4 regions of the Shewanella sp. CAL98-MNA-CIBAN-0140 genome follow, and region 4 is predicted to be linked to each of the others. Evidence: predicted binding sites of a transcription regulator. Region 4 holds the regulator's gene; each other region holds the start of a gene.
The links. The regulator sigma-54, encoded in region 4, starts transcription at its own class of promoters, with help from an activator protein. The targets are predictions, from matches to a motif close to GTTGGCACGNNNNTNGNNT.

Region 1: a site for sigma-54 is predicted at 6,109-6,127, ahead of flgA (flagellar basal body P-ring formation chaperone FlgA). Genes of this name have one in related genera too.
Region 2: a site for sigma-54 is predicted at 5,971-5,989, ahead of AAEY93_RS09360 (nitric-oxide reductase large subunit). Genes of this name have one in related genera too.
Region 3: a site for sigma-54 is predicted at 7,165-7,183, ahead of AAEY93_RS00180 (nitrate reductase). Genes of this name have one in related genera too.

Annotation. Positions count from the first base shown of each region.
Region 1 is NZ_JBEOPI010000007.1:24,940-33,092, forward strand. Features, by position in the region: gene flgF (flagellar basal-body rod protein FlgF) at 1-423, opposite strand, end outside; gene flgE (flagellar hook protein FlgE) at 689-2,065, opposite strand; gene flgD (flagellar hook assembly protein FlgD) at 2,126-2,911, opposite strand; gene flgC (flagellar basal body rod protein FlgC) at 2,935-3,351, opposite strand; gene flgB (flagellar basal body rod protein FlgB) at 3,354-3,752, opposite strand; gene AAEY93_RS05265 (CheR family methyltransferase) at 3,889-4,722, opposite strand; gene AAEY93_RS05270 (chemotaxis protein CheV) at 4,783-5,703, opposite strand; gene flgA (flagellar basal body P-ring formation chaperone FlgA) at 6,302-7,009, shown strand; gene flgM (flagellar biosynthesis anti-sigma factor FlgM) at 7,084-7,413, shown strand; gene AAEY93_RS05285 (flagella synthesis protein FlgN) at 7,515-8,000, shown strand.
Region 2 is NZ_JBEOPI010000014.1:71,823-79,975, reverse strand. Features, by position in the region: gene AAEY93_RS09395 (CIA30 family protein) at 1-388, shown strand, start outside; gene AAEY93_RS09390 (HAD family hydrolase) at 413-1,018, shown strand; gene AAEY93_RS09385 (TIGR02450 family Trp-rich protein) at 1,113-1,328, shown strand; gene AAEY93_RS09380 (tetratricopeptide repeat protein) at 1,563-2,450, opposite strand; gene AAEY93_RS09375 (DUF2955 domain-containing protein) at 2,887-3,912, opposite strand; gene AAEY93_RS09370 (HlyD family secretion protein) at 4,056-5,114, opposite strand; gene slyA (transcriptional regulator SlyA) at 5,116-5,595, opposite strand; gene AAEY93_RS09360 (nitric-oxide reductase large subunit) at 6,034-8,153, shown strand, end outside.
Region 3 is NZ_JBEOPI010000001.1:40,084-48,236, reverse strand. Features, by position in the region: gene nirB (nitrite reductase large subunit NirB) at 1-1,349, opposite strand, end outside; gene AAEY93_RS00195 (ANTAR domain-containing response regulator) at 1,574-2,266, opposite strand; gene AAEY93_RS00190 (glycosyl transferase) at 2,254-3,432, opposite strand; gene cobA (uroporphyrinogen-III C-methyltransferase) at 3,425-4,336, opposite strand; gene AAEY93_RS00180 (nitrate reductase) at 4,336-7,125, opposite strand; gene cctA (tetraheme c-type cytochrome CctA) at 7,726-8,061, opposite strand.
Region 4 is NZ_JBEOPI010000005.1:69,934-78,086, reverse strand. Features, by position in the region: gene lptA (lipopolysaccharide transport periplasmic protein LptA) at 1-534, shown strand, start outside; gene lptB (LPS export ABC transporter ATP-binding protein) at 531-1,262, shown strand; gene AAEY93_RS04180 (RNA polymerase factor sigma-54) at 1,405-2,889, shown strand; gene hpf (ribosome hibernation promoting factor) at 2,915-3,202, shown strand; gene ptsN (PTS IIA-like nitrogen regulatory protein PtsN) at 3,205-3,648, shown strand; gene rapZ (RNase adapter RapZ) at 3,645-4,511, shown strand; gene AAEY93_RS04160 (HPr family phosphocarrier protein) at 4,528-4,803, shown strand; gene mgtE (magnesium transporter) at 5,269-6,633, shown strand; gene AAEY93_RS04150 (hypothetical protein) at 7,156-7,308, shown strand; gene AAEY93_RS04145 (transposase) at 7,328-7,579, shown strand.

The sequences.
Region 1 (8,153 bases), on a different contig from region 4:
GGCCGAAATTTCTACTTTCTCAATTGGGATAGGCAACACAATAGGACCGGAATTGCCCATCACTGGACGATTGCTGCTATTTAACAGCAAACCGGTACTGTCAAATTTCAAACTGCCTGCACGGGTGTAAGCTTCTGAACCGTCAGCCGCTTGTACGGCAACCCAGCCATCACCTTTAACTGCGATATCAAGGTCGCGACCTGTGGTTTGAATGGGACCGCCGTTAAAGTTACTGCCGGGGCTTTCCATCATCGCAAATACTCGCGTAGGCAAGCCTTCACCAAAGGCCTGCATTGAACGGGCTTGGACCATGTCAGCTTTAAATCCATCAGTATTGGCGTTGGCAAGATTGTTAGCACTTACTGCTAAGGCATTCATACCTTGCTTTGCGCCACTCATGGCAATATAAAGAAATTTGTCCATTTGTTGCTCCGTCAAACTTTCTGCAAAAACAATTTATATACACAGAATAAGCAAGCATCATGCCAATGAGTTTTAAGGCGGATTATGGAGATGTAATAGATTGAATCAGTTAAGAATTAACATTAACGAATAACTCATGAGTGTCAAAAAAGCATCAAAAAACACCAGGGGATAATAACGAGGACTAATAATGAGGGCGAATAATGAAGGGATAAAGGCAAGGTGTTGCCGTAAACGGCAACACCTATCATGACGCGTGGTTAACTTAGCGGATCTGTAATATGGTTTGGTTTAAGGTATTGTTCACTTCAAGGGTACGCGAGTTAGCTTGGAAGTTACGCTGGGCCGAGATTAAATCCACCAGCTCGGTGGTTAACTCAACGTTTGACTGTTCAAGCGCAGAAGATTTTATACTACCAAATGTACCACTATTGGCCTCTCCCGCTAATGCTGCACCTGAATCGATACTGGCTTTCCAAGACGTATTCCCCACTTGGGTGAGTCCTTGCTCATTGGCAAAACGCACCAAGGCTACTCGCGATAACGGCACCGTTGAGCCATTACTGTAGCTTGCGGTCACTAAACCATCAGCGCCAATACCTACGTTAGTCAATCGGCCAACGGTAATACCATCTTGGGTTAATTTAGTCACTTCAAACGGAGAAGCATACTGGGTTGGATTATCAAACTTTATATTAAGAGTTTGAGTACCATCGGCCCCAGGGCCTAAAGCATTTGCACCCGCAGTGCCTAATGGCTCCGTGGTAATCGGATCTGGGTTACTGCCTATATTAGCACCTACTGAGTTAAAGGTAAGCACTGCACCCGACCATGTTCCTCCTAGTCCATCGGGATCAGCAGCTTCTGCCAATGCACTACCATCTTTGGTGCCATCATCATCAGTATCTGTTTCATAACTGCCAGCAACAGTCGTGTCAACAGGCTTTCCATCGACAGCATAAAAGGCCACCCAATTACTTTCGCCAGTATATGAACCCTGCTCAGGCTTAATAAAGTAACTGGTCATAATATGTGACTCACCTAGCGAATCATAAATCGTCACCGAGGTGGAATTATTAAAGGTGTCAGAATCTTTAGGATTAAACTTAGCTGGATCTAATGCATTCTCTCCCACATTAAGATTCATCTGTATTTCAACGTTTGACGATTTTACTGGGCTACCCGCTGTATCTGGGATCTCAATAGGTTTGGTGGTGGTTAAGCTCACCGACGTTGAATTACCATCTGCATCAACGGGAAAACCTTGTAAAAAGTTACCTGCTGAGTCAACCATGTAATTGCCTGAATCAACTTTGAATGCACCGGCACGGGTAAATGACTGATCTTTAGTCTCTAATTCTGACGAGGTAACAAAGAAACCCCCACCACTTATCGCCATATCTAGCGAGTTACTGGTAAATTGCAAGCTACCTTGATGAAACTGTTGCGCAACTTGTGAGGTGGTGGCACCGCCGCCCACTGCGGTTTTACCGTTGGAAAAAATAGAATTAGCATACACGTCAGCAAACTCTGCTCGAGACTCTTTAAAGCCAATAGTATTCACGTTCGCGATGTTATTCGCTGTTGTATTTAAGTCTTTTTGCGCGGCAGCAATACCACTCAGTGCGATATTAAATGACATGTTTCACCTCTCACAATTAATTCATTTATGATGACAGCCAACTGTTTGTTGATGGCCGTATTATGTTTCAGATACTGCGAGTACGTCAGATAACTTAATTCCACCTACTCCACGCAAATTCAAAATAGCGCCTGTCGCCACAGTGCCCAATGACACACTGGTAACATGGGCATAAGTCGATACGGCTAAATCTTCCGACGTTCCGTCCACTTTACCGCTAGCCTTAATGGCGTAATTACCGGCTTCTGCGGGTTGGCCATCTGAATCTAAACCATCCCACGTCACATCAACATTGCCGCCTTTACTGCCATCAATATTAAAGCTCTTAATCAGCTGACCCGACTCATCTTCAATTCTGACCGAAATAGATTCGATGGTTGATGGCGTACTGATCACCCCTTTAATTTCCGAGTTTTCAGTAGAAATAGCCCCAGTATCAGAAGGAATAAGCACTTTACGGCCCACTAAACCAGAAGCTTGCAATGCTTGGCTAGAACTCATCACAGTATTGAGGTTAAGAATTTCATCATTAAGATTTGAAATACCATCGACTGTGGAAAATGATGCCATTTGGGCAATCATTTGATCATTATCAACCGGTTTAAAGGGATCTTGCATCGACAACTGTTGACTGAGTAAAGCAAAGAAATCATCTTGCTTTAACATCTGATCTTTTGCTTCAGGTATCGCACTTTCTTCAGGTAAGCGAATTCCGTCAAGAAAAGGATTACCTGTGGTCGTGGTGGTCGTATTTGCCTGCACAGAATTTTTGGTTGTAGCACTTGTGTTTGAAGCACTACTGGACTGTTGCGGTAAAGACTGACTGTAAGAGTTAACGAGGCTCATTGTTACCTCCTTGAATAATCATACTATTTACCCATCCTTAACGTCTGTTGCAACATAGACTTAGTTGCATCAGCCACCTGAACGTTCATTTGATAAGAGCGTGATGCAGAAATCATATCGGCCATTTCTTCCATCACATTGACATTAGGTTTGTAAATAAAACCATCACCATCCGCCATTGGATGGTCTGGCGAGTATTCTTTTAATAATGGTTTGTTACTTTCGACAATGCCTTTAACGCTGACGCCAGGCGAACTGTCTTGCTGGCTATTGGCTTTTAGCATTTCGGCCTCAAAAACAGGATGACGTGCACGATAGGTTTTATCGACACTGCTTGACACCGAATCAGCATTGGCAATATTACTGGCGGTAGTATTCAAACGCACTGACTGCGCTGACATACCCGAACCAGACACATTGAAAATATTAAATAAACTCATGATTAGTCACCTCTCAATGCTTTACGCATGCCATTAAATTTGCCCTCAAGAAAGCCTAATGACATTTGATATTCGAGCGAATTTTGCATAAATGCTGCTTGTTCTTTCTGGGTATCGACGGTATTACCATCGCCAGTATCGGCCTGATTTGGTATACGATATTGAACATGTTGTTGACTTAACGCCGTTAAATCAAAATGTTTGTCTGTGGTTTGACTCATACTCAAGCCCTGTTGATGCGAGCTTGCCGATTTCATGGCAGCAGCAAAATTAACATCTTGAGCTTTATAATGAGGAGTATTGGCATTGGCGATATTACTTGAAATTACTTCTGCTCTTTGAGCTCGAATGCCCAAAGAATATTGGTGAACACCTAATGCATTATCGAAATTAATCGCCATAAAATTGCCTCCATCAGCTAACTGATAGTAATAAAGCAAGGGTTATGCCAACAATTTAATTTTTAAACGAATAAAAGACAAAAACAAACATGCCGACGAATGCCGGCATGATAAATAGCTTAACTTGTTATTTTATCTATATTTTCTTTTGGTAATAAATACCAGGATTACAGCGAACCATATTAAACTCATCACTTAAGCCTGCTAGAGATTCTGACGCACCCAAGAATAAAATACCTTTAGGATTAAGTGCGGCAGCAAATTGCCGCAAAATTTTAGTCTTTGCCTCTGGCCCAAAATAAATCAATACATTACGGCAAAAAATAATATCGTACTTACCTAATAAGCTATAACTTTCAAGTAAATTATGTGCTCTAAAGTTAACTAAACGCTTAACATTATCTTTCACTGTCATGTTGCCCGACGGTAAAGCATCAAAAAACTGACGTTTACGCTCTTCAGACAAGCCACGAGCCAGCGCTAAACCATCATATTCAGCATTCTTACAGCGCTCTAACATTGATGGTGACAAGTCCGTTGCCTGAATCGTCGCGCCGCCCGGTAAAGCACCGGGTTTACGCTGTTGATATTCCAACACTGTCATCGACAAAGAGTAAGGTTCTTGCCCAGAAGAACATGCCGCAGACCATATTTTTAACGGTCTGCCAAGCTTACTGTATTCAGGCAATAGAGTATTATTAAGTAATTCAAACGGATAACGGTCTCGAAACCATAAGGTTTCATTGGTGGTCATTGCATCTATCACTTCAGCACGCAGTTGACGTTCTATCGGTTTCATCGACTTTTTAACCACCTCAGACAAAGAAGGTAAATTATGCTTCCCCATCAACGGCGCTAAACGACTGCGGACTAAATATTGTTTATTCTCACCTAACACAATACCGCTATGCTGCTCTAAAAACAGCCTAAATTGATTGTACTCTGCTTCAGCAAGTGATTTATCTGTCACATTAACTTCCTAATATGTGGCCGATGAGCTGAGCATCCAATATTGTTCAATATTAGAGGCTTATAAACTCAAATGTTTGTTAACCGCTGAGGCTAATTCATCGGGGTTAAACTTAGCAATAAAGTCGTTAGCACCTACTTTTTCTACCATTGCTTGGTTAAACACACCACTTAATGATGTGTGTAGAACTACTTTTATGTTCTTTAATTTTGGATCATCACGAATTTCAGCAGTTAAAGTATAACCGTCCATTTCTGGCATTTCGATATCTGAAATAATCAGCGGGATCTCAACTGAGACATCATCCATTTCAGCGGCAATATTTTTCAGCATGATCAACGCTTCTTTACCATCTTTAGCGGTATCGATTTGCAGATTTAACGACTCTAACGAACGAATAATTTGTTTGCGTGCCACCGTAGAATCATCAATAACCATAATATGATAATGCTGTTCTTTATCGATAGTTAACGTCTCACTGACTTCTTTACTGATAGAGGTCTTAACAGGTGAAATTTCATCAAGAATTTTTTCAACATCCAAAATTTCAACCAGCTCACCTTCAATCTCAGTCACAGCCGTTAAATATGAAGAACGTCCTGAACCTTGGGGCGGCGGCAAAATAGATTCCCAATTCATATTGATGATACGCTCAACAGAACTGACCAAAAAGCCTTGAACACTGCGGTTATATTCGGAAATGATAACAAAGCAATTTTCAGTTGATGTCAGTGGACGTCCACCGGTTGCAGCACTTAAATCGATAATAGAAATTGTTTCCCCACGAATATGCGCAACACCTTTAACATAGGGGTTTAGTTTAGGTAGCCTTGTCAGTGGAGGACATTGTAATACCTCTTTTACTTTAAATACGTTAATACCAAAGCGTTGACGACCGTTAAGCTTAAACAGCAACAGCTCTAATCTGTTTTGTCCGACAAGCTGGGTACGTTTATTTACTGATTCTAAAATGCTCGACATAACACAGCCTTGTAGTTAACTGTTACTCAAAAGGATAAAATTGTTGGTTAACATTATAGTGAACCTTGGTTTAATATAATACGCTTGCTAGCTATTTTAACCTCAACCTGGATAAGAGAGGGGATAAATCGTTGAAAACGGGTTTATTTCAAGTCTGCAATATCAAACATGCCATGTGTTTTGCTAATAAAGGTGCACTCACATGTTAACAATAGTTTTAGTCGCCGCGCCAATAGCGGGCCCATTGTGAATCGATACAAGGTGAATAGCCGAACAAAGAGCCGTTTGATAACCGTTACTATCCCCCAATTTATCCCCAATTGAGGTTTTCATCAGACGAACATGACACACTCTGGGCAAACCATCAGCAGCCTAGCAAATACTTATCAAATTATTGAATTAAAAGTGGGCATGCAACTTGCTTTAACTTTTACTAAGTTAACTCTTACAGTGAACTGACACTTTTTTGACGAAAGGGAAATGTTATTATCATGCCCTCACCTCATTTTTAGCTTATTGCGTATGCAGAGATTACTCGCATATTTTTCGTTTTCCAAAGTATAGGTGCATTCTGGCAACACAAGCTAGGATCTTCATTATGAAAGTATTTTTTTTATGTTTTTTGTGCTCAATGACGCTTTCTTTGCCAGCATTTGCTAGCGAAGAGATAGTAACACCTAAACTATCGGCCATTTATACGTTAGCTAAAGAGGTGGTCGCAAAAAAAATTGATGCCGACGCCAACGCTAAGGTGCAAATTACCCCACAAAATCTTGAAGGTCGTCTTAGTCCACCGCGCTGCTATCCACCGATTAATGCCGAACTCGCCAGTGAAAGAGCCATTAGTCGAAATAACATGGTAAAACTAAGTTGTATCAGCCCAGACTATGACTATCCATGGCAAATGTATCTCTCTGTTCGAGTTGAAATACAATACCCTGTCGTGGTGGCTAACCAGCTACTGTCTCCAGACCAAATTATTGCTCCACATCACTTAAACATCATGTATGTTGACCAATATAGTTTAAGAGGCCACTTTTTTTCTGATACCCACACATTAATCGGTTCGCGAGTGAAACGTCGCGTGGCAAAAGACTCACCTGTATTGAGTAATAACCTGTGTTTTGTGTGCAAAGGTGACTCGGTTTCCATCTACGCTAGAACCGCTAATGTTCAAATAAAAACCCTTGGTGAAGCACTGCGTGACGGCAATCTTGATGACGTCATCAGGGTGAAAAACAGTAACACGAGTAAACAATTTGATGCGGTGGTGGTTGGGGTTGGCGAAGTTGAAGTAAGAATGTAAACTAGGACTAAAGTTTTTTCCAACAGTGCCGATAATCTGTTTGAAGAACCTAATACATTACGCTGGAGCCTCCAATGGCAATTGACATTAAGCATAACACTGCGGCTAATACCCAAATGCGCACTGCACGTGACACGCAGTCTGCTAAGCAATCTAATACTGCTGTGGCTCAAAAATCCGCGGCACCGGTTAAAGCCGATTCCGTTAGCATCACCGCTCAAGCTCACCAGCTTCAGAGCGCGCAAGCAAAAATGGAAGCGACACCTGAAGTTGACCAAAAAAAGGTCGCAGAAATTAAGCTCGCTATCTCTGAAGGACGCTATAAAGTCGACCCAGAAAAGCTTGCTGCGAATATTGCCAGCTTTGAAGCAGAGCTAAGCAGTCTATCGTTTGACAAAGAGTAGCCGTTAAACGTTACTCTTTAATTTGTTTTAACGACACACAGATAATAGGTGCTAACTTGCATCATAGATAAGTGTCAGTTAACAAAACCAATGAGTAATTTATGACAGAGCTAAATGAAGTACTAAATAAAGAGTTGAATAAACAACCAAGCGAACAACCAAACGATGAGCTACGTGCACTGTTAGAGACCCAAAATCAGACCTTAGCACAGCTGAAACTGCTTATTGTTGAAGAAAAAGCCGCATTAACAAACCAAGATGCCGACAAACTACTGACGCTTTCCAAAGACAAAACCCAGTGCTTAATCAATATGAAAGCGACTGACGAAAAACTGGCTCAACACCCCCAGCACGCCCTGCTTACCACAGCTCCTGAACTGGTACAAAAAGTCGCCCAGGCCAAATCTATTCTCGCAGAATGCAAAGACATTAATAGCCAGAATGCCAGCTTAATTGAACACAATATCGCCAGCCTAAATCGATTTGCCCAAGCATTGCAAGCCAGCCGTAATGCATCAAGTTTAACCTACAATGACAAAGGCAAAACGTCGACCATTTCAACACTTGGTAATGACTTTACAGCCTAATAAAGCCTATAGAGCAACAGCCTAGAGCGCTGCTAGGACGCTTCGCGGCTAGAGACTATAAAATCTGAGCCGCATCCGATAACAAGCGAATAAACGGAAAAAATAAAGCGGAAGGCATAGAGGCTATAAAGTCTTAACAGCGAAGCTGTTCTT
Region 2 (8,153 bases), on a different contig from region 4:
GCAGCAAGCGTTATTATTTACTGGCACAGTGTCATTGGAAAACAATGGCGGCTTTGCGTCGATAGAGTCGACTCTACTACATCAAATTGCAGATGCATCATTACTCGTCATTGCGGTTAAAGGTGATGGAAAAACCTATCAAATTCGGCTAAAAACACCGAATTTATCTTATGGTGAAGCCTATGTTGCTAACTTTACCACTAGCGCAGACACACTCACTCAACATGCTTTTACCCCTGCAGATTTTACGGTCAGCTTTAGGGGACGCGCAGTCGCGAATGCACCAACATTACATTTAAATGATATTAATCGTGTTGGATTTTTAGTCGCACAAAAACAACAAGGTCCATTTGCAATTGAGTTACACTCTATGCAGTTTGACCGATAAATATTGAGAAAAGAAAGGAATTCATTGAATTTACCCATGCAAATAAAAGGCATTATTTTTGACTTAGACGGCACCTTAGTTGAGTCCAGCTTAGACTTCGGCTTAATTCGCCAGCAAATTGGTTGCCCTGATGGCATAGACTTACTTAACTATGTCGACGACTTAAGCTGCAAAGCCACTCAAGCCGATGCCAAGCAGATTATTCTAGATCATGAATACCAAGATGCGTTGAGTGCCAAGCCCATCAAAGGAATGACCGAGCTGATTAATGCCATTGAAGCGGCAAAATTACCCATCGCCATCGTAACGCGTAACAGCCTTGCCGCAAGCGCATTAAAGGTAAAACAGAATAATATTGCTATCGACCACGTGCTAACCCGCGAAGATTACCCAGCAAAACCGGCACCCGATGCTCTACTGGCGATTGCAGCCCAATGGCAAATAGCCCCTCAAGATATTATCTATGTGGGGGATTACCTATACGACATTCAAGCGGCTAATAATGCTGGCATGATCGCCTGTTTTATTAATCATGGGATTGAAAGTACTTATCAACATTTGGCCGATATTATTATCAATGATCTAAGCCAATTGCAGCAGTTATTAGTTGGTCACTCTCACAGTGACTAACACCAGTACTGATCAGGTACGCCATGAGTTACTGTATGAGTCATAACATGAGTGTTAATACGGGCAACGAAATACTGTGAACATGAGAACGAATATGAACCTAATTCATCCTAAAAAATTACTTAATAGTAAGTGGACCAAGGTTAACGTGGTTCAAAAGCTGAAGCATTTTACTGTCGCTAAAGTCGAGTATGACGAACAACAAAACGTGGTTGAATGTCTTATCCGTGCAGAAATGAATGCACAAGAGTTTGTCATTGACTGGCGCGATCTTAAAGACCCGCAACAGTGGAAAATTGGCTGGCAATAATCTACTGTAAAACACATTCATTATGGGATTTGAAAATAAAAAAGTGACGCTTGCTTAAGCACAATGAGTCACTTTTTTATACTAGCGTTAGCATAACCTTATCTAACGAATTTCAAGATAATAAACGGTTATCAAACCGCTTGTTGATCGGCTTACTATGACATTGACTACAACAACCCACTATTGCTCTGTCATTGGCCTTGCTAACAAAAATAACCAGTTTGTACTCAGCTATTAATTGATAATAAATATTGAACCTTCAAGCCTAAATTGAAGTGTTTCTAGGCCCCAATCAGATAACAGGACGTCCTGGATACGTTCGCCGTCGCCTTCACTACTACACCCCCACATTGTGGCACATGTCTGCCCTGCTATATTTGATCCAGTGCCTTTTGAAGTGTCAGGGATCATATTGTTTAACTGGGCGATATGAGTTCCAAACATACCTTCAAATGTATCCATTTTCACATCAAGGGTTTCCATTTCACCTTCAGGAAAATTGATCACTGCAGTTTGCTCATTTGAACCAGTTTGCTCTGGGGTTAAGGTGACAACATCTTTTGAAATTAAATCGTAAAGTTTTCTGAGTGGTAATTTTTTAGTTGATTCATGTAAGTAAAGTTCTTGTCCATAATTTCTGGCTGCAAAATTTTTTTCTTCATAAGCTCTAGCAAGATATTGATCTGCACGCGCCAAATCTTGCTCTACCATACCACCACCTAAATACATTTTGCCTAACAAATACGAAGACTGTCCATGCCCTCTCTTTGATGCGTACTCTAAATATTCAACGCCTTCGTCAATATCTTTTAAATGCGTATCTTGTAAGTACAATACACCCGCTTTGTATTTGGCATCCATAACGCCATATTTACCTGCGCGACGATACCATTTTAATGCTATGTCTATATCTTTATCAGTACCATAACCAACATAGTAAAACTCACCTAACATGCCCATCGCTGAGGAGTGACCTCGTTTAGTTAAAATACGATAGGCTTTAAAGTATTCGACACATTCGGATGTACTGCACTCAGGCAATTGGTTTGCTTGGCTTTTAAATGGAGCGAAAGCGAGAAAGCTTAATATTAAGCTAAAAATAATAGTATTTTTTGTCATCATGTTAAATCCTTTTATATACGATTCATTACTATTAGCATTTATATACCGAATGTATATAGTAATTATGTCTATAAAACTAACCGTACCTAATATCTAATACTTAATACTTAATACTTAATACTTAATACTTAATACCTAATATCTAATATCTAATATCTAATACCTAATACTTAATACCTAATATCTAATATCTAATATCTAATACCTAATACCTAATACCTAATACTTAATACTTAATATCTAATATCTAATATCTAATATCTAATATCTAATATTGTCAGTTAATAAGCACATTATTCTTCAAAAGCAGTCTAATACTTTAATAACCACTTACCTATCGCAATAGAAGTAAGCCCACTGTTGATAAATATCGGTAAGCAAATAAGCAAATAAGCAAATAAGCAAATTAGATCGATTTACCGCACACATCAATTGTTCACCCAAATCGAGTCGCTGCAAATTGATTCAATAAACGATGCATTAGATAACACAATAATAATGTCGCTACTATCGCAACCAAAATGCTACTCACACGGTATAAAGCACTAAAAATCAGATCATTTTGGGGGGTTAAGTACTGACCAAACAAAATACCTAAGGTCGTCATAGCGCCAAACCCTACTCCTGAACCACTCGCCTCTCTCACATGCACTTGGCTAAATAACATAAGGCCTATCCACAATAGTGGTATAACAAAAATAAGTAACCCAGACCAATCATAAAGTAATCCTTGCACCAGCAACCCAAATGTTACCCCAAACAAGGTGCCGATAGCCCGTTTTCGGGCGTAACCGAGTGCGCCATTCCAATGCATTGGGAATAACAATAACAAAGTGGTGGCTTGGGCTGACATGGAATCTTGTAAATTAAACACCTGAAATACCAAAAATGATGCGGTGGCAATTGATGCCCCCAACAAAGCTTCGTGGCGCATACGGTTAGGCGCTTTAACCACGGCTGCCATTGGCGAGCGAGGTTCAACATCGGGCCATAGGGCGGTCATGGCATAAGCAATGATCACCGACGCTGCCGTCGCCCAAAAATTGCTAAAAATAAGATTGTTAATATCCATACTCGGATAACTGGCAAAGTGCAGCATAATACTTAAGCTGATCACCCCATTAGCACCGAATAAAAACAAGCTTCCACGTGACATTGCCGCAAATCGATACAAAAAAAGCCCAAAAACGATGGGCAATATCATCCCTGGGTGAGAACCAAATAAACCACCTAGAATACCGACCTCAATCCCAGCCATGACCGATGATGCCAACAGTTGACGCATCGCATGCGCATTCATCACGGGCACAAGTCCGAGTAATAGCATTGGGGTTACGGTAAAAAACACCCCATAACTTAGGTCGAAAAACTTACAAATCGCAAACCCTAGCGTTGCGCCTGTTGCAATGCGCAAGCATTGACGTAAATCGTTTTTAGTCAAAGGACTATGGCGTAACAACATCTGAAATACCTACGCGTCGGGGAAAATATTCCACAATAAAGAACTCATCCTGATTGATGCGTTTGCTAAAAAAAGCAACCACCAAAGAGAAAGTCAGCCATTGTTATGGATTAGAGAAATACTGATTAAATGTAAGATGTCATTTAATAAATATAGTGCAGCACACTAATGACCTTAATTTGCACCTTGGCAATAAAGCCAAGCAAACCACTATTGGGCACTAATTGTACAGTGGCACGCGCGCCTGCTGGCAGTAGATTAACGGCTTGCTGGTCAAGCTCAAGGTGTAAACGTAAGCGCTGAGCATTGCGTACCCAACGAGCAGATTCTTGTGGTGCCGCCAAACGACCATTCGCTTCAAACTGTCCGGCGCTGACTCCAGCATCAATTGAACTCACTTGCGCACGATATAAACGTCCAGGTTCGCCATCAAATGCAATAAAAGCACTCGACTCAATATCAATACCGCGAAGACTTTTTTCCCTAAAATCAGCAATGATATCAACCTTATCCGACACTAATGCTAATAATGGTTGACCGACAGAAGCAAAACTACCTACCTGCAGCTGTAAATTAGTCACGATACCATTTTGATCGGCTCGAATTTGAGTATATGACAGATTCAACTCAGCTTGCTCTAAGCGATTCTGTGCTTGGCGAACTTTTAAGTTTCCATCACCATAACGACCACGACTGACTTTTAGTTTTGCTAAGCGCGCATTGGAGGCCTGTAAGTTGGCCTCTGCAGTCGTCGCATCACTGCCAGTCTGATCGTTAAGTTGTTGAGACACTCCGTGAGTCAAAAATAAAGAGTCAATTCTCTTCGCCTCACTGCGCTTTTGTTTGGCATTGGATCTATTGGCTTGCACATCTGCTTTGGCCGCTAATAAGGCAGCATCAAGTTCAGCGTTATCTTGTTTTGCTTGTTCCAGTGCTAACTGTGCTTGTTCTTCGGCAAGCTCGTAAGGAACTGAGTCAATCTTAAATAACACATCGCCTTTTTTTACCACTTGATTATTGGCTACGGCAATAGTCGCTATTTTCCCACTGACTTGGGGGGTGACTTTTGTCACTATTCTGGTCGCCATCGCTTGAGGGGTTAAAGGGATAACGGCATCAGCAAACATAAAGTAGCCGAAGACCATAACAAACATCAAAATGGCTATCTTAACGAGGCGGGCAAATTGTTGATCTGGAGTCATGTTATTTCTCACCAAAAGGGTCGGCAGACGGATCAAGTTTAGCCATGGCATTATCACTAATCAGACTGATCACACGTTCAAACTCACTTAATTCTTGACTGCTAATGCCATTGAGTAATTCAGCACGAATTTGCATAATCCGTGTTTCTATTTGTTTAAGAATGTCGATCCCCTGCGGTGTCAAACTCACTATTCGAGCGCGCTTATCGTTTTCGCAACAACGCCTTTTAATATAGCCTTGCGCTTCTAATTGACCCAAGGTACGCATTAACGATGGCAGCTCTATTTCTAACGCATCGGCTAGCACTTTTTGACTCACATCGTCACCCAAACGTAATAGTTTCCATAATGCAGTCCAACGAGGATGAGTTAACCCTAGTGGAATTAATTCAACATCTGCGGCTGTGCGCCATAATCGATGCAATCTTCCTAGTTGCTCCGCAAGATGCAGCTCTTTTAGTCGTTCTAATTCGTTATACATATTAACTTGCCATTTAGTTAGCTTGCTAAGCATTATAACTAGTTAGCATGCTAAGTAAATAGCTCAATTGCTTACTTGAAGTTAAAAAAGCTTAATAAATTAACTAAATACTTGATATATAGACTTTAAAATATTAATCAACTGAATATTAGTCTGACCTAAAATGCCTATCATCGGCTTTATCTATTCATACTCGACATGTTCAACCCATTCTCCCTTTGTAATAAAACAAGGTGACCATGATCACATTTAATAATTGTAAATATGACAACGGTGTCATATTTACAATTATTAAACAATGTCTAAATGACAATTTAATTCAATTGGGATTAAATTAATATACATATATATCAATACTTTAATTAACTAAAAATAGTTGGCACGACTTATGCTATTACATGCTATCTGTATCAAAATGACTTTGCGCTAAGAGGATTTATGAGCAAAAACAAACTCACCGGCATTGCACTGCTAATCGTGCTCGTTGCTTCCTTCACTGTATTACTCAGTTTAGGCAGTGGCATATATCGAGAAAAACCCCCTATTCCAACGGCTTTTACTGACACCAGTGGCCAACCCATATTTACCAAAGATGATATTGAACAAGGTCAACTTGTGTGGCGTTCTATGGGCGGTCATCAATTGGGATCGATCTGGGGACATGGGTCGTATGTAGCACCAGATTGGACTGCTGATTGGTTACACCGTGAAGCACAAGCTTGGTTATCAATCACCGCAATTGATCGTTATAATCGCGATTTTGCTGAACTTGATTCTGAGCAGCAGGCAGGTTTAGAACAAGGCCTCAGAAATGATATTCGTCATAATACTGTCATTGAAGGCGCTGATGGCAATACATATGTCGCATTATCAAATGTGCGTATTGCTGCGATAAATGAAGTCAGTCAACACTATTTATCACTCTTTGGTGACGACCCAGCACTGTCATCACTGCGCGAACAATATGCCATGAAAGAAGGGACCATCACTGATGCCGAGCATCGTGAATTATTAAACGGTTTTCTCTTTTGGGGAGCATGGGCAGCAGTAACCGAACGTCCTGGCTATGAGTACACTTACACCAATAACTGGCCGTATGATCCCCAAATCGGCAATATACCGACTTCAGATAACATTGTTTGGTCAGTATTAAGTTTGGTGACATTGATCTTAGGTATTGCCATGTTGATTTGGCACCATGCCTGCTGCAAAGAAGAAGCATTACCGGAAGCGGCCAAAGATGATCCATTATTTTTTACCAAACCGACGCCATCACAAAAAGCCGTCGGCAAGTATTTTGTAACCGCTATTGGCCTGTTTTTACTGCAAATATTAGTGGGCGGTATTACCGCGCATTACGCAGTTGAAGGCCAAGAGTTTTATGGTTTCCCATTATCAGAAATACTCCCATACTCGGTCACTCGTACTTGGCATACTCAACTAGCGGTATTTTGGATTGCCACAGCTTGGTTAGGCACAGGGCTGTATATCGCGCCAGCACTATCAGGATACGAGCCTAAGTATCAACGCTTAGGAGTAAACATTCTGTGGGGCGCATTAGTTGTTATCGTACTCGGTTCTATGGCCGGTGAATGGCTTGGCGTACAACAATACTTTGATCTGGACATGAACTTCCTATTCGGTCACCAAGGATATGAATACATTGATTTAGGTCGCGTTTGGCAAGTGTTATTGCTGGCGGGCTTATTAATTTGGTTAGCGTTAGTGACCGCATCAATGCGTCCAGCCTTAAAAGTCAGCAACGACATGCAACCGGTGATTTGGGTTCTGTATGCCTCTTGTGTCGCGATTGGCTTATTTTACGGTGCCGGCCTGTTTATGGGCAAACACTCAAACCTAGCGATTGCTGAATACTGGCGTTGGTGGGTGGTGCACTTGTGGGTTGAAGGCTTCTTTGAAACATTTGCCACCTCTGTCATTGCGCTTATGTTAGTTCGCTTAGGTCTTATCCGTGCCCGCAGCGCCAATGGTGCAGTATTGTTCTCAACGGTAGTGTTTTTAACCGGCGGCTTAATCGGTACTTTACATCACTTATACTTTACCGGTACCCAAACTTCTGTCATTGCATGGGGTGCTATCTTCTCGGCGCTTGAAGTCGTGCCGCTAGCGTTAATTGGTTTTGAAGCCATGGAAACCTATCGCTTACGTAAAGCAAGTCCTTGGATGGAACGTTATCACTGGGCGATTATGTTCTTTGTGGCCACTTCATTTTGGAACTTGATTGGCGCTGGGGTATTAGGTTTCTTAATCAATCCGCCTATTTCGTTGTACTTTATTCAAGGCTTAAACACCACTGCAACTCATGCTCACGCTGCGTTTATGGGAGTGTATGGCATGCTAGGCATAGGGCTAATGCTATTCTGTCTTCGTGGATTAACTGGCAATATGCAATGGAACCACAAATACCTTAAAGGGGCATTCTGGACGCTCAATATTGGTTTAGCGGCAATGGTATTTATGTCGCTACTGCCTGTGGGTATCGTGCAATTTTTTGCGGTTATTGACCACGGCTACTGGTATGCCCGTTCACCAGCGGT
Region 3 (8,153 bases), on a different contig from region 4:
CATGACTTGATGTCAGCTATTTTATGCTTGCCTGCTGTTACAGACTCAACAATGTCGCCTTTAGTCACTTGATGACAAGAACACACAATAGAGGAGTCTTTTAAATCTGCTTCGTTTTCAGCACCGGCAAGCAATAATTCAACCGCGGAGCCTTCAATCTCATCTTGTGATAAATAAGCATCGAGCAAGCGGCTGTAATCGCTGTTATCGCCAATTAATACCGCACCTTTTAAATATTTACCGGTTTCATCTAACCATAACTTTTTATAAATTCCCGCCTGGTTATCAGATAACTCAACAAATTGTGCATTTTCAAAACCACGGCTTGCGCCAATAGCGGCCACGTCAACACCCAGCAATTTCAATTTGGTGCTCATGTCTGCGCCGGTAAATGACTGAGAAACGCTAGTTGATGTTAATGAGCCAAGATGAGCAGCCACAACCCGCGCCATTTGATAACCTGGGGCCACTAACCCAAATATTTTTTGCTGCCATAATGCACATTCTCCAATGGCATAAACATCTGGCGCAGAGGTTAAACAGTAATCGTCAATTTCAATGCCGCCACGTTCACCAATATTGATATTTGAAACCCGTGCTAATGAATCTTGTGGACGAATACCCGCTGAAAAGACAATCATGTCAGTTTCAAGATAAGACTCATCATTAAAGGTCATTCGATGTAATGCCGTTTCACCGTCGATAATCGCGGTGGTGGCTTTTGAGGTATGCACGCTCACGCCGAGTTGTTCAATTTTGCTACACAATAAATCACCGGCTTTGTCATTTAGCTGAACGGGCATCAATTGTGGCGCAAACTCAACAACGTGGGTTTTCACCCCAAGTTGTTTCATGGCATTAGCGGCTTCTAAGCCTAATAATCCGCCGCCCACAACAACCCCAACGTGACTGTTTTGGGCTGCAGCTTGGATAGCTTCAAGATCTTCAATGGTGCGATACACTAAACACTGAGCGCGATCGTTACCTTGAATAGGCGGCACAAACGGAAATGATCCGGTTGCCAGTACGAGTCGATCATAATGGTAATTGCCCCCTTGGGCACTCGTGACCGTTTTAGCGGCAATATCAACCGCGGTGATCGGGGTATTTAAGTGCAGCGAAATGCCCCAATCTTGATAGTCTTGCGCACTGGTTAACATTAACGGATCGGCGCTACCGGTCTCAAAATATTTTGATAATTGCACTCGATCATAGGCTGGACGGGGTTCTTCACCAAACACATGCACATCAAACGTTTTATTGAGCCCTAAACTACACAATTGCTCAATAAAGTGATGACCTACCATGCCATTACCGACCACCACTAACTTGGGTTTTGAGACTGCCATATCCTGCTCCTTCATGCCATGGACCGTAAAAAACAAAATGGCGCCAACTCCGCTTAAAGAGTTGGCGCCATTGCCTGTTACTATTCCGATTTTTTAAATTTTATTGTTTGAACATTAATGGTTTAAAAAACCATTATCGACTTTCGGTATCATACTGTGATGTTGCAGGCTCTATGCCAACAAACAAAAAAACCATAATCACTTGATTAATATATAATTAAAACTTAGCAGCCTTTGTGCTGAGACGATAATATGTCCGCCTTAGGGATAATCGCACCAAAATGAGGCGCACCATCATTGTTCACCGCTAAAGTATCGACTGCTAACGAAGTATTTTGCTTGCTGACAACTGCAATAATTTGTGCCGACATTTGTGCCACCGACAAGCCTTTTTGCATCGCTTGTTGTTGAATAATGTGGTGTGCTTTGGCTTCATCAAACCCTTGTTGCATTACAATCAACTTTGCTTGGCTGAGCAGTTTTATACTGCGAATTTCATCATCTAACTTTTTAAATTCGGCTAAGGTTTTACTGGCGGCATTAAAACGCGCTTGGGCTAAACTGATCACGCTGGTTAAACGGTTGACGGTCAGCATATCCGGAATAAAAGTGATGCGCCCACAATCAAGCAAATCGGTTAACGCTGCCTGTTGCCATGTTTTGGCATTGACAACGATCACCATAGGTTTACTCGTTAATGTACGCTGGACCAGCCCCTGAATTTGACTGTGTAATGTCTCGGTTAATACCAACAAGGTATCAAATGTTTGTTGATGTAATTGTTGCTCAACTTGGCTTACCGAAGTCAATACAGTGACATGCCCAAACGCCGCCAAACAAGTCTGATACTGCACCAGATCACAATCGGCCACAGGTACAGCCGCAAAGCTCTGATCGCAAAAGATTAAACTGCGCATAACCACTCCTTTTTCCGCCATTGATCTAGTGGATTATCTGTTGTACTAAAACGGTTTGCCCAACATTGTTGACTCAAACTGACTGCTTGCGCTGCTGTAATCGCCGTTGCGTTAATTGAATCTATCGTAGCTGACTGGCGGCTCAGTAATAGCAGCAACGCAGCCAAAGTAGCCTGAATACTGCTAAGCGCTTGCTCGATCATGGTGCGCGACATTAATTCCGTGAGTTTATTGGCCGAAAAAGGCTGTTGTTCGCGCCATAACAGCGCAAGAATGTCGCTAGACAATTCAGCTTGGCCCACTTTCGCACCAGAAAAACCTTCTAATAATGTGGGGATCGATAAGCTCGATACCACTATAGTGTTTGCTTGTCCGTTGACGACAGTAACCGTGGTCGACACTCTTGGATTACATTCTGTTTCGCCTTGTAAACCTTTAAAAATCGCGACACTGCCGGTATGGTATTCACCTTTTGCAAATAAGATTTCGCATATGCCTTGGTGCAGATAATCTAACCCGGGGTGAAAGTAGCTACGCAGACTGATCGCTGCATTAGTTGGGTTGATACACCGCGCTGCAGTTTGAATAAGGCTACGAAGACCCAATTCTTGATGCAACTGGCGGCACTCATCTAACACTGGTGCTAAATCACCCGCACATACATAAACAATGTTATCGGATAGCAAGGCTGCATTAGCGCTTTGTGGTGTAGTACAACAAGCAATATTGACTGCCGCTAAGCAAGATTCAACATGGCGGCGATGGGGTAAAGCTTGGCTGTCGCCATGCAACATTACACGCACACCTTGGCTTGCCAGTAGTTTAGCCACCAACAATAACCACGGTAACTGCTCACGCTTACCCGCATACACAGGCCAGTCAATATCAACCGCCAATGTCCCCCAACCAGTATCTAATGTATGACGTAGCCCTGCGACCATCCCAGCAACTTCTTCTGTGGTTTCACCACGAACGCGCATTAACATCATGGCACTCGCCATCTGTACCCGGGTGGCTTTTCCTTTAGCAAAACCTTCAAGTAATAAGCTGGCCTCAGCAAATGTTAACGTCCGCGAGCCTTTTTCGCCCTTACCCAAGGCTTTGATCAATAACCTAAAATCAAATTCATCGACTGATGTCAGGGTTAACTCACCAATTTTAGGCATATAGCACCTCGCATTCATATTCAGAATGTGGTTGTGACTCTGGCTGTGGTGAAACAAAATCAATATCGTCGAGTAAAGCACTAAGCTGTTGGCCGACACTGACCACTTCACCAATAATGATTAATGTTGGCCCAGAGTCCTTAATAGTCAACGCAGCATCAGCCATAGAGTCAACGGTTGCATAAGTCACAATTTGGTTTGGTCTACCGCCATTGGTAACAAAAGCCACCGGCAAGTTAGCGGCGCATTGGGTATCGAGTAACCCGAGTGAGATGCTTGCCGCTTGTTCTTTACCCATATAAAAAACTAAGGTGGACTGTGCTGTGAGCAATGCTTGCCACTGCGTAGGAGCATTTGCATTATCTGCATCGGTCATTTTTGTGCCGGTGATCAGGGTGACACTTCGAGCCATACCACGAAACGTCAGTGGAATACCTGTGCTAGAAGCACAACCTAACGCGGCGGTAACACCGGCAATAAACTGCGAACGGATCCCCTGCTGAGCCAAGTAAAGCGCCTCTTCTGAGCCGCGACCGAAAATATGCGGGTCTCCGCCTTTTAAGCGCACCACTTTAAACCCTTGCTGTGCCAAGCTCAGTAATAACGCATTAATATCTTCTTGATTAACACTGGGCTGGCCGCAACGTTTACCGACAAAGTGGCGCTGACAAGATGGCGTCACTAAGGTTAAAATATCGCTGCTAACAAGGCTGTCAAACACGAGTGCATCGGCTTGAGCAACAATCCGCGCCGCCTTAATGGTCATCAAATCCAATTGACCACAACCTGCGCCAACAATGGCGACTTCGCCAGCTTGCAGTTCGCTTGTAGGTAATCCATCAGTAAGACAGCCTAAAGAGTTAATTGGCTGATGACCTTTTATCATTGCATCTACGCTATTCATTAGGCAACGTCCTCTTCTACTGCATGTTGATGTTCAATTTCGGTGTACGATAATGCATCCAGCCAACTTTGCTTGGCACACTGCTTTACTTCACTGTGACAACTGCCACATTGACGCCCGCAACCTAATAATGATTGAGTGCTATCTAATGCCTGTTGAAAACTGATGTTGGCTAAACCGTCACCCATCACTTGGTCGTTAAATTGTTGATTGATTTCGTCGTTAATGCTCGCTTCGGTTACCCCTGTACAAGCACAGATTAACGGGCTATTACCGGCTTTAATTTGCTGATGTAGCAACTTCATTAACGGCTTGTCGACAGGCTTGCCAATAAACGTATTCATCTGATTTAAGCCCACATTCACTTGAGTGTGAGACAACACTTTTAATGCCTTAAGTAATCCTTTATCCATATTGCATTGGATATATAAAGGCTGGCCATCTACCGTTAAGGTCCATTTAAGTGAATAGGCTGTCGCTTGGTAGGCAAAACCGTCGTTGGTATCTGTAAAACCAATGTGATGACACACTCCGTTCTCCAGCGTTTGTGCAACTTGCCAGCATAGCCCGTGAGCAGAAGAGTCGTGTTGACCAAAAACAACACCTTGCAGCGCAAGTAGAACGGGGCTTAATATCACTGGTTGACACTTAAATCCTGGTTGCTTTGATATTGGATCAACACGGGCATCTAACGCCTGATTCACCCCTTTGGTCATAGAGAACTGCGCCGACCAATGCATCGACATCAATGCCACATTGGCTGGCATATCGTCATCGACAACGGCGCGTGCCACAGTGAAGGCTGACGATAATATGGTCGCATTGGTATCCATTGAGTGCGGGGTCAGTGCTGATTGAATTCGTACAAAACCACCTTCGGTTAAGGAGAATTTTTGCAACTGTGATGAATGTAAATGAATAACAGGCTCAGGAATGCTGGCGCGTAAACTGGCGATATGTCCGGTGCGAGTCATGGTATGCCACTGATCGCGACTACGGCAGCTGTTTAATAACAGTGTGTTGTTGGTTAACGACTGCTCTGATGGATTAACAGGCGCTGGCGCGACAAATTGCGCTTTACCACTTGCAGTGGCAAACACACCATCACTGAAAACTCGCCCGCCTCGCTGGCCTATTTGCGTAGCAGAAGCAATAGGCCATTGTGTTGGCAGTAACGCATCATATTGCCCTTTTGATAAGTCGGCTAAGCCAGTTAAATCAAATACTTTGTTAGGAAACTGCTGTTTTACTCGAGCAGACATGGCTGAAAATTCGTTGAAAACACTGGCGTTATCTTCAAAATTAAATCCGTGAAAGCCCATTTTTTTGGCCACTTGGCTCATAGCCCACCAATCAGCTTTAGCTTGACCTTTGGGGGTAATAAACCCACGCTGGCGGGTAATGGTGCGTTCACTGTTGGTCACAGTACCGCATTTTTCTGACCAACCTTGCGCTGGCAATAACACATCAGCAAGCTTGGCGGTATCTGAGTCTGGGCTAATTTCAGATACCACTACAAAGGGGCAATCGGCTAAGGCTTTGGCAATTTTTTCACTATTAGGTAGCGACACCACTGGGTTGGTACCCATAATCCAAATCGCTTTAATTTTGCCATCGGCAAGGGCATCAAACATCTCTACTGCTGCTAAGCCTTTTTGTTCGGCTACGCTGTCGGTTTGCCAGAAATCAGCTAATAGCTGACGTTCAGGTGCTGAAAATCCCATATGACAGGCTAACTGGCTCGCTAAACCACCGACTTCACGGCCGCCCATAGCATTAGGTTGTCCGGTTAACGAAAAGAAACCACTGCCTATTTGTCCAATTTGACCTAAGGCAAGATGACAGTTAATCATCGCATTGGTGGTATCTGTGCCTATAGTTGATTGATTCACTCCCTGACAAGATGCGGTAAGTACTTTTTTATGAGCCGCCACTAATTGATAAAACTCAGTAAGACGAGTAACAGATACTCCGACTTGGTTTGCGAGTTCGGCTAAATTGGCACTTAATTGTTGCGCCTCGGACACAACAGAATCAAAACCCTCGGTGTGTGCTGCAATGTAAGTGTGATCAACACAATTTTGATCGGCTAAATAACCCAGTAAGCCATGAAATAATGCTAAATCGGCACCTGGTGTAATCGCTAGATGTAAATCCGCTTGTTTAGCTGTCGCGGTTGATAGCGGGTCGATAACCACTAAACGGGCATTATTGTTTTTTTTTGCCGCTAATACTCGTTGAAAAAGCACTGGATGAGTCCAAGCAGTGTTAGCACCCACCAGCACGATGACTTCTGCTTGCTCTAGGTCATCAAAGCAACCTGGCACCACGTCTTCACCAAAAGCGCGTTGCATTGCACTCACCGCTGACGACATACATAAACGAGAGTTAGTATCGATGTTAGCCGTTTTTAAAAAACCTTTGGCGAACTTATTCGCGACATAATAATCTTCAGTGAGTAATTGCCCTGAAAGATAAAGGGCAACAGAGCCGGGGCCATGCTCAGCAATGGTTTGTGCAAAAGTATCAGCAATTAAGGTGCTCGCACTATTCCAATCAAGGGGTTTACCTGAACGATATTTTGGATAACGTAGCACATTGGGCTGATCTAAACTGTCGAGTAAGCGTTCACCTTTAGCACATAAATGACCGTAATTTGCAGGATGATTGATATCACCCACTAATGATAAATCAGCTGTATTTATATCAGTCCAATCCGCTTTGTTCGGTGACACGCTTACGCCACACCCGACACCACAATAAGCACAACTCGATTGGATCTTTGACATACATCTACCCTTTCACCTTGATTATTTCATAGTTAACTACTGCGAAAGCTGTGCCAAAAAACTAACTTACTGATTTACAATAGAAATAAAAACCGTCTAGATTGATAACCACAATATTTGTGCAACAAAAGTGCAGGCCTGCGCACTTTTGTTGCGCATCTATCTGAAAATAAAGGGATTTTAATACCTATAAAGAGGTATTTCCTTGTTGTTTCATCCCTTATAAGCAAATGATCAACTAAAGCATATTGAGGTAGGAATAGTTTTTTCTTGTCAGTTGATACAACGCAGAGGCGTAACCAATGGGAATGCCTGCAAGTCGAGTGGCAACACTGTCTATCTTTTGCTGAATAAATTCATCAGGCTTTAGCCCAAACGGGTAAACAAGCCTCCCTCATCGCCTCGCTAAGCAAAATAATGGCAAGTTATATCTATGACTTGAAATAGACTGATCCCGATCGGTTTACCCCACCCCGTATCCCGGATTGAGGTTAAGTTAGGCTTATTTATGCAGGCAGATGTAAGGTTTTAGTCAGTTATTAGGAGAATAAAAACAAAAATACCGACATAAAGTCGGTATTTTTCAGCTATCAAGATAGCTTATTTTGCAGTACGGCCATCGTCATGACATGTATCACACGTTGGTACTTCGCCTACTTTTGCGTCATGTGGTGCGTGGCAATCTGCACACATTAACATACCATCATGCGGCTTATGGTTATCATCCATTTCAGCAAGAGAACCATGACAACTTTGACATTGTTCAAATTCATATACACCATCTGATGATGGCTCTCCATCAGCGTGACAGTTTTCACAGCCACCCATTTCAACATGAAACTCAGCGAGGGTCTCATCAGCAGCAAATGATGCAGAAGACATCATCATTACCGCGAAACCGGCCGCAAACAATGTACTTAGTAATTTATTGCTCACTTTTCATTCCTCCAATTTTAGTGTGTGCCCGCATTCTTTTTATCTGACGCGGATCATCACACTGCAGTACGACACTTTACTTAAGGGTTTAC
Region 4 (8,153 bases):
AGCAGCATACTTTGCCTGTTGAGTTTGCCTGCTATGGCGAAACAAGGTGATCTGAAACAAGAATTAAAAATTGTTGCGGTTAGCCAATTTGCTGACATAAAAAATAACCAAATCATTTTTAATGGTCCGGTTAAGATTGTCCAAGGCAGTATTAATATCAATGCTGATGAATTACGGGCGTTTACCCCCGAAAACAGCACCAGTAAGAAACTTATCGCCACTGGCAAACCCGCGACGTTTTCACAAGAATTAGATGACGGTCAAATTGGTACTGCCAGTGCCGACGAAATATCCTATGACCTTGCGACTACCACGCTAACATTGACAGGTAATGCCAAACTTAATCAATCGGGTAGCCAAGTGACCGGTAATCGAATTAAGTACAACATCAATGCGCAAGAGCTTATTGCTGAAAGTTCGGGCACAGGGCAAGATCGGGTTATCACCATTATTCAACCTGAGAATTTCCAAGACGAGTCTGCGCCAAAGCAAAAACTCCCTGAAATCCCAGTTAAAAAGCAGATCAAACCATGACCCAAATAACCTTAACCGCTGAAAATCTGGCTAAAAGCTATAAAGATCGTCAAGTTGTTAAAGATGTCAGTTTAACGGTTAAAACAGGCCAAATTGTTGGGCTTTTAGGCCCCAATGGTGCAGGTAAAACAACCACCTTTTATATGGTTGTCGGCCTAGTGAAAAGTGATAAGGGTCGAATTTTAATTGATGATGACGATCTCACTGACGATCCAATGCATCTGCGAGCTCGCAAAGGCATTGGTTACTTACCACAAGAAGCCAGTATTTTCCGTAAACTCACAGTGTATGACAACATTATGGCCGTGTTGCAAACCCGCAAAGAACTCAGTACAAACCAACGTATTGAACAGCTTGAGCATCTATTAGAAGAGTTCCATATTACCCATATTCGAGACAGCCTAGGCATGTCGTTATCGGGTGGTGAACGTCGTCGTGTTGAAATTGCGCGCGCTTTAGCCGCCAATCCAAAATTTATTCTACTCGATGAGCCCTTTGCTGGTGTTGATCCGATTTCTGTCATCGACATAAAAAAAATCATTCAACAACTTAAAAGCCGAGGTCTAGGAGTATTAATTACCGACCATAACGTACGTGAAACGTTAGATGTCTGTGAGCGAGCTTATATCGTCAGCCAAGGTAATTTAATTGCCGAAGGCACACCTGATGAGGTATTGAGCAATCAACAAGTTCGGGCGGTGTACTTAGGTGAACAATTCAAGCTATAGTTACTTTACGGGCCTTTAGTCTATCTAACTCATTTGATTGAACGATATCTAAACAGCGTTAAACATCATTGATGTACGTGACAATCCATTACAGTTTTATAAATTGTCACTTTTATGGAAATCATCTAGGGATAAGCGGTAAATGAAAGCGTCACTCCAACTTAAAATGGGTCAACACTTAACCATGACCCCACAATTGCAGCAAGCCATTCGCTTACTGCAATTATCGTCATTGGAGCTACAGCAAGAAATCCAACAAGCATTGGATTCAAATCCATTACTTGAAATAGAAGATGAGTTTTCTGAAGCAAAAGACCCCGTAAAAGAAAATCGCGACCAAGCTGATACAGACTTCAGTGACAACAGCATTGTCAATATTGAAAAAGACACCTCAACAGTCGACACAGCAGAATCTATGACCAAAGAAACCATGGATGATTTAGCCATGGATACTACATGGGATGAAGTGTACACCGCCTCGCCGATGTCAGGTTCAGGTAGTGCTAGCATGCGCGATGATGACATGCCGTTTCAAGGTGAAACCACCGAAGGTCTGTATGAACATTTAGAATGGCAGAAAAATCTCACTCCATTTTCAGAGACCGATCTTGCCATTGCCACAGCGATCATCGACGCCGTGGATGAACGCGGTTATTTAACCCAAAGTACCGACGATATTCTCGAAGCCATGGGTGACGAAAATGTTGAGTTAGATGAAGTTGAAGCTGTATTAAAACGAATTCAACACTTTGATCCCGTTGGTGTTGCTGCACGTGATTTAAGTGAATGTTTATTGATCCAATTAGCGCAATTCTCTAACACCACACCCCATATCGATAATGCCCGTTTGCTAATCAAAGACTATTTAACCTTAATTGCTGGGCGTGATTTTAGATTATTGATGCGCAAAACTAAGCTAAAAGAAAATGAGTTACGTGACGCCATCACCCTAATCCAATCACTCAATCCTCGTCCAGGCTTATTGATCACCGCCACCGATGACGAATTCGTTATTCCCGATGTCACGGTACTAAAGAAAAATGGCCGTTGGGTTGTAGAGTTAAACCCAGACAATATGCCCAAAATTGGCGTTAATCAGCAATACGCCGCCATGGCTAGAAGCAGTAAAAATCAGTCTGACAGTCAATTTATTCGAGGCCATTTGCAAGAGGCTAAATGGTTTATTAAAAGTATCGAAAGCCGCAATGATACTCTACTCAAAGTGGCAAATTGCATTGTGCAATTTCAGCAAGGCTTCTTTGAATACGGTGAAGAAGCCATGAAACCTATGGTGCTAAATGATATTGCTGAAGCAGTAGAAATGCATGAATCGACAATTTCACGAGTCACCACACAAAAATATATGCACACCCCACGTGGACTATTTGAACTAAAGTACTTCTTCTCTAGCCATGTCAGCACTGACGATGGCGGGGAATGCTCATCAACAGCAATTCGTGCTTTTATCAAAAAGCTGGTTGCCGCAGAAAACCAGAAAAAACCATTGAGTGACAGTAAAATGGCTCAACTTCTGGCAGAACAAGGCATAAACGTTGCTCGTCGTACGATTGCAAAATACCGAGAAGCAATGCTAATCCCGCCCTCAAACCAACGTAAGAGTTTATAACCTACAAGGTTGTGGAGGATTTTCTATGGATATAAATCTGACTGGACGTCATGTCGAAATAACTGAATCTTTACGTGAGTATGTTAATGGTAAATTTTCAAAGCTTGAACGACACTTCGATCAGATCCATAATGTACACGTTGTACTCCATGTAGACAAATTACAACAAAAAGCAGAAGCCAAAATCCACGTTAATGGCGCAGAGATTTTTGCTATGTCAGAAAATACTGATATGTATGCTGCAATAGACGCCCTGATCGATAAACTCGACCGTCAGGTAATTAAACACAAAGAGAAGTATACAAAACACTAACGATGGAACTTTGTACCATTCTGCAGCCGGAATGCACTACCTGTGCCACACCGGGCAGTAAGAAAAAAGTACTGGAACTCATCAGCAATTTAGTCGCTGCCCAGTATCCAACCCTGTCTTCGCAAGAGGTTTTTGAAAGCCTATTAGCGAGAGAAAAAATGGGTAGCACAGGTATAGGAAATGGCATTGCGATACCTCATGGTCGATTAACGACCATCGATCACCCCATCGCGATATTTGTTAAATGTGAAGAAGCCATTGCCTTTGATGCAATTGATAAGCAGCCCGTGGATATTTTATTTGCTTTGTTAGTACCTGCAGACCAGTGCCAACAACATTTAGGCACGTTATCGAGTATGGCTAAAAAGCTCAGCGATAAGCAAATATTGAAACAGCTTCGCAAAAGCCACAACGCAACAGAACTTTATCGGGTTATAACTGCATGAAACTTGTCATAGTATCGGGACGTTCAGGTTCAGGGAAATCCGTTGCCTTAAGAGTATTAGAAGACCTAGGATATTATTGTGTCGATAATTTGCCTCTACCCCTCATTGGCACATTACTCGCTCAGCTCAAGGGCAGTAATGATTTAGTTGCGATTAGTGTTGATGTCCGCAACATTGCTGAACAAGGCAAAGTGCTTCAAGACCAATTAGCCCTACTTGAACATGACACTGAAATTATCAGCTTCTTTCTAAATTCCAATGATAAAGTGTTACTTAAACGCTACAGCGAAACACGCCGATTGCACCCGTTATCTAAAAATCATATTTCACTGCAAGAAGCGATCAAATTAGAAGGCCGTTTACTTGAGCCTACCGCAAAAATTGTTGACCATTACATTGACACTTCGGCGCTAAATATCTACGAGTTAAGCGACCAAGTTAGGCAAATACTACTAGGCAGTGTCGATAAAGAATTGGTCATTAACTTTGAGTCTTTTGGCTTTAAGCACGGCATGCCGACTGAAGCGGATTTTATGTTTGATGTACGCTTTTTGCCCAATCCACACTGGGAAATAGAATTGCGCCCATTGACAGGATTAGACGAACCCGTACAAGAATTTTTAGGGCGTCAGCCATTGGTCAACAAGTTCATTTGGCAAATTGAAAACCTATTTGAAACCTGGATGCCACACCTAGAACGTAACAATCGCAGTTACCTGACTATCGCGATTGGTTGTACGGGTGGCCAGCATCGTTCGGTATATATTGCAGACCAATTAGCAAAACGATTTAGGCAAGGCAGTAAACACACTGTTAATGCTCGCCACAGAGAATTAAGTATAAGTGAACTCACCGCTAAGTGAGCATAGGATTGCATGAATGATCAAACTTGAACGCCAAGTTACCATTTCCAACAAATTAGGATTACATGCCCGTGCAGCAACAAAACTCGCGGTATTAGCCGCCGATTTTGACGCGAACATCACCTTAACTCAGGGCGAAAAAAACGCCAGTGCCGCAAGTGTGCTTGGGTTGTTAATGCTTGAAAGTGGAATAGGGAAAATGATCACCGTGACCGCAAAGGGTCCAGATGCCGAAGTAGCATTAAATGCAGTGTGTGATCTGATTAATGCTAAATTTGATGAATCTTGCTAAATCAGTGAAGAGTACGATTCGCGAGTCACTCACTTTTTAATCCACTATTATTCTTATTACACGTGGCCTAACCAAACTGTCACGACATTGATGCTCAACGGTAGACATCAGTCCCTCGATAATATTAGCCCTTAGGTTTATCTCACGCAGTTGATACCCATCTGATTAAGTATCAGTTCACTCTGCGGGAGTTTAGCGTTTAACATAATACAGATATCGCCGCTTTCAGCAACGGATCCAGTATGACTCTGCATCCGTGCAGTCGTCCGTCAATATGATGTATAGCAGCGTAGACCATGCATAATTTCGTCCAGAGGAAACGACTCAAGTATCCCATTTCGGCGTTACATTGTCTTACAAGCAGACAACGATTATTGCACCAATACGCCTTAAACAGAAAAACCTGAGCAGCCCAGAATGATTACATACTTTATGATATAAGTATGATGAATAGGAAGTAGATATATGGGTAAAGAGTACCTAGATAATGAGATAACCGAACAACGCCTCAATCAACTCGTTCAAGCGCTAGACAGTGGTTTGTTTGTTCATGCTCGTAACATGTTGCACACCATGTCACCTAACGATGTCGCCCTAATTCTCGAATCATCACCGCCCAAAAATCGACAAGTGTTATGGCAACTCATTGACCAACAATATGCGGGTGAAATTCTTGACGAATTAGGTGAAGAGCTTAAAGATTCACTCATTAGCAGCATGACACCAGAAAAGCTCGCCCAGGCCACAATAGGTATGGACACAGATGATCTCGCCTATATTCTTCGCAGCTTACCCGATGGTGTTTACAAGAAAGTACTTAAGTCAATGCGCAGCCAGGACAGGGATAGAGTAGAACAAGCACTGCGCTATCCTGATGATACGGCAGGCAGTATCATGAACACCGATACCGTCACCTTACGACCCGATGTCAATATCGAAGTGGTATTACGTTATTTACGTCAACGGGGAAACTTACCCGATACTACCGACACCTTATATGTTGTTGACCGTCAAGATCATGTTTTAGGCGGAGTAAGATTAGTCGATTTATTAACCTGCGATCCAAGCGTAACCGTCCGAAGCATTATGGACACAGAGTTAGAAAGTATTCCGGTTGAGATGTCTGATAAAGATGTAGCCCAAAAATTTGAACGACTCGATTGGCTATCCGCCCCAGTCGTCGACAGCCAAGCAAAATTGCTTGGCCGGATCACCATCGATGACATTATCGATGTGATCCGCGAAGATGCCGAGCATTCAATGATGGGGATGGCAGGGATGGATGATGATGAGGATACCTTTGGCCCAGTGCTAAAAAGTACGCTAAGACGCTCCCTGTGGTTAACGATTAACTTATTTGCTGCGTTACTTGCCTCGTCTGTCAGTAACATGTTCGAAGGCACCTTAGAGCAATTTGCCACCATCGCGATTTTAATGACCATAGTTCCGAGTATGGGCGGGGTTGCCGGTAATCAAACCTTAGCACTGGTGATCCGTGGTATTGCACTTGGGCATATTGGCCAAAGTAACTCACGTTGGTTGATTGGTAAAGAACTCAGCATTGGATTATTAAACGGCTTAATGTGGTCTATATTGGTATTTTTTGCAGTATGGCTGTGGAAAGATGACATCGCGTTAGGAGGGTTAATTGGTTGTGCTATGCTGATTAATATGACGGTTGCAGGCTTTGCTGGCGCCACTATTCCAATAATGTTAAAAAAGTTAAATATTGACCCAGCATTAGCCGGTGGCATGGTATTAACCACGGTGACAGATGTGGTTGGCTTATTTGCATTTTTAGGCCTAGCCACATTGTTCTTAATCCACTAGCTCATTCATTTGATTGGTGCACACCATGTCGTCCAGTGAAATTGCAAACTCTAGCGCAATTCCCCGGACGACTTTGCCCCCGCCATACATCGCTAGCCTGTTTAACATGCGTCTTCACGCCCGGATCACTTACCAAGATGACGTCCATTAAAGCCATATCATCAAACCCACTCCTTGTATGATTTTTTAAACCATCCACTCGGAATAACTCATTCGACTATAACGCCTTGCTCATCTTGTCATTAAGATGACCTTTTGCTGCCATATTGGTCATCCATACTGTGCAGCATCGACCACTTCAGCGATAAATAATCGCCATAGCATCTTTCACCAATTTAGTGCAATTGCACCAAACTAACCAATAGGTAAGTAATAACCCATTGACAATAAAATATTAAATACTTGATAAATAACAGATTAAATTTTCCTACAACGTTGGCACAAAGTTTCCATATAACAACTCATACCCACTAAGAGGTAGTTTTATTGTAAAGCATTCCATTGTAGTTGTAGGAGATAGCGATGAAGAAAATTAACTTAAGTCGTCAGATTAAATCGGTCAGTATCATGCTCAATAATATCGTTCAACAATGCCGACAAAATATTTTTTTCTTAGCGCATCTCGGTTGCAGCCAGTGGGATGATGTTGAAACTCGCTCAGGCAAACATAAATAAATCAGCAGGAGGTTATTTGATGAATATGTCAAATACGAGACAGTATCCAGTGGAATTACAAAGACAAGTAATTGATGAAGTCAAAAACCATAACAGATTATTGTCTGATGTAGCAAAGCAATACGGTGTATCAGCTAAAACCGTTTACCAATGGGTAAGAAGTAATGATCTTCGCCAAATGAGAAGCAAAAGCGCTATCGTGTCAGAAATAGCCCATTTACAACAAAAAATCACTCAGCTAAGTCAACAGTTACATACGATGGCAAGCTAAGCATATACGCTTGAGATAGCGTTTAAACTATCTTAAGCCATAATGACTGGAAATTCAGTTAACCGTTTTGGCAAGGATGTTTGATAGTGTTAGCAACTCGTCCCCCAGCAAGTTGAAAACAAAGCAACAAACATTCTAATAATAAGCGCAAAATACTTGCATCCTTGCCGCTTTATTGCTCCACCGTTAGTCGTTAAGGAAGCCGGCTAACATAACAGTTAAGGCGTTATTGGTTCCCCAGATGTAATAGCCAATAACGTCATTTTTATTAAGGTGTTTTAGCTTTAGCCATTGACGGCGCGATTGTCACCATTAACAGAGCTAAATATCAAAACCGTTTTGGCAAGGATGTTTGATAGTGTTAGCAACTCGTCCCCCAGCAAGTTGATAACAGAGCAACAAACATTCTAATAATAAGCGCAAAATACTTGCATCCTTGCCGCTTTATTGACAGTTCAGGCGTTATTGGTTCCCCAGATGTAATAGCCAATAACGTCATTTTTATTTCAGCCTTTGGCTGATAGCTCAAAGCCAAATAATAATAATGAGCTTGAGCAACGCCCTAAAGCTTCAA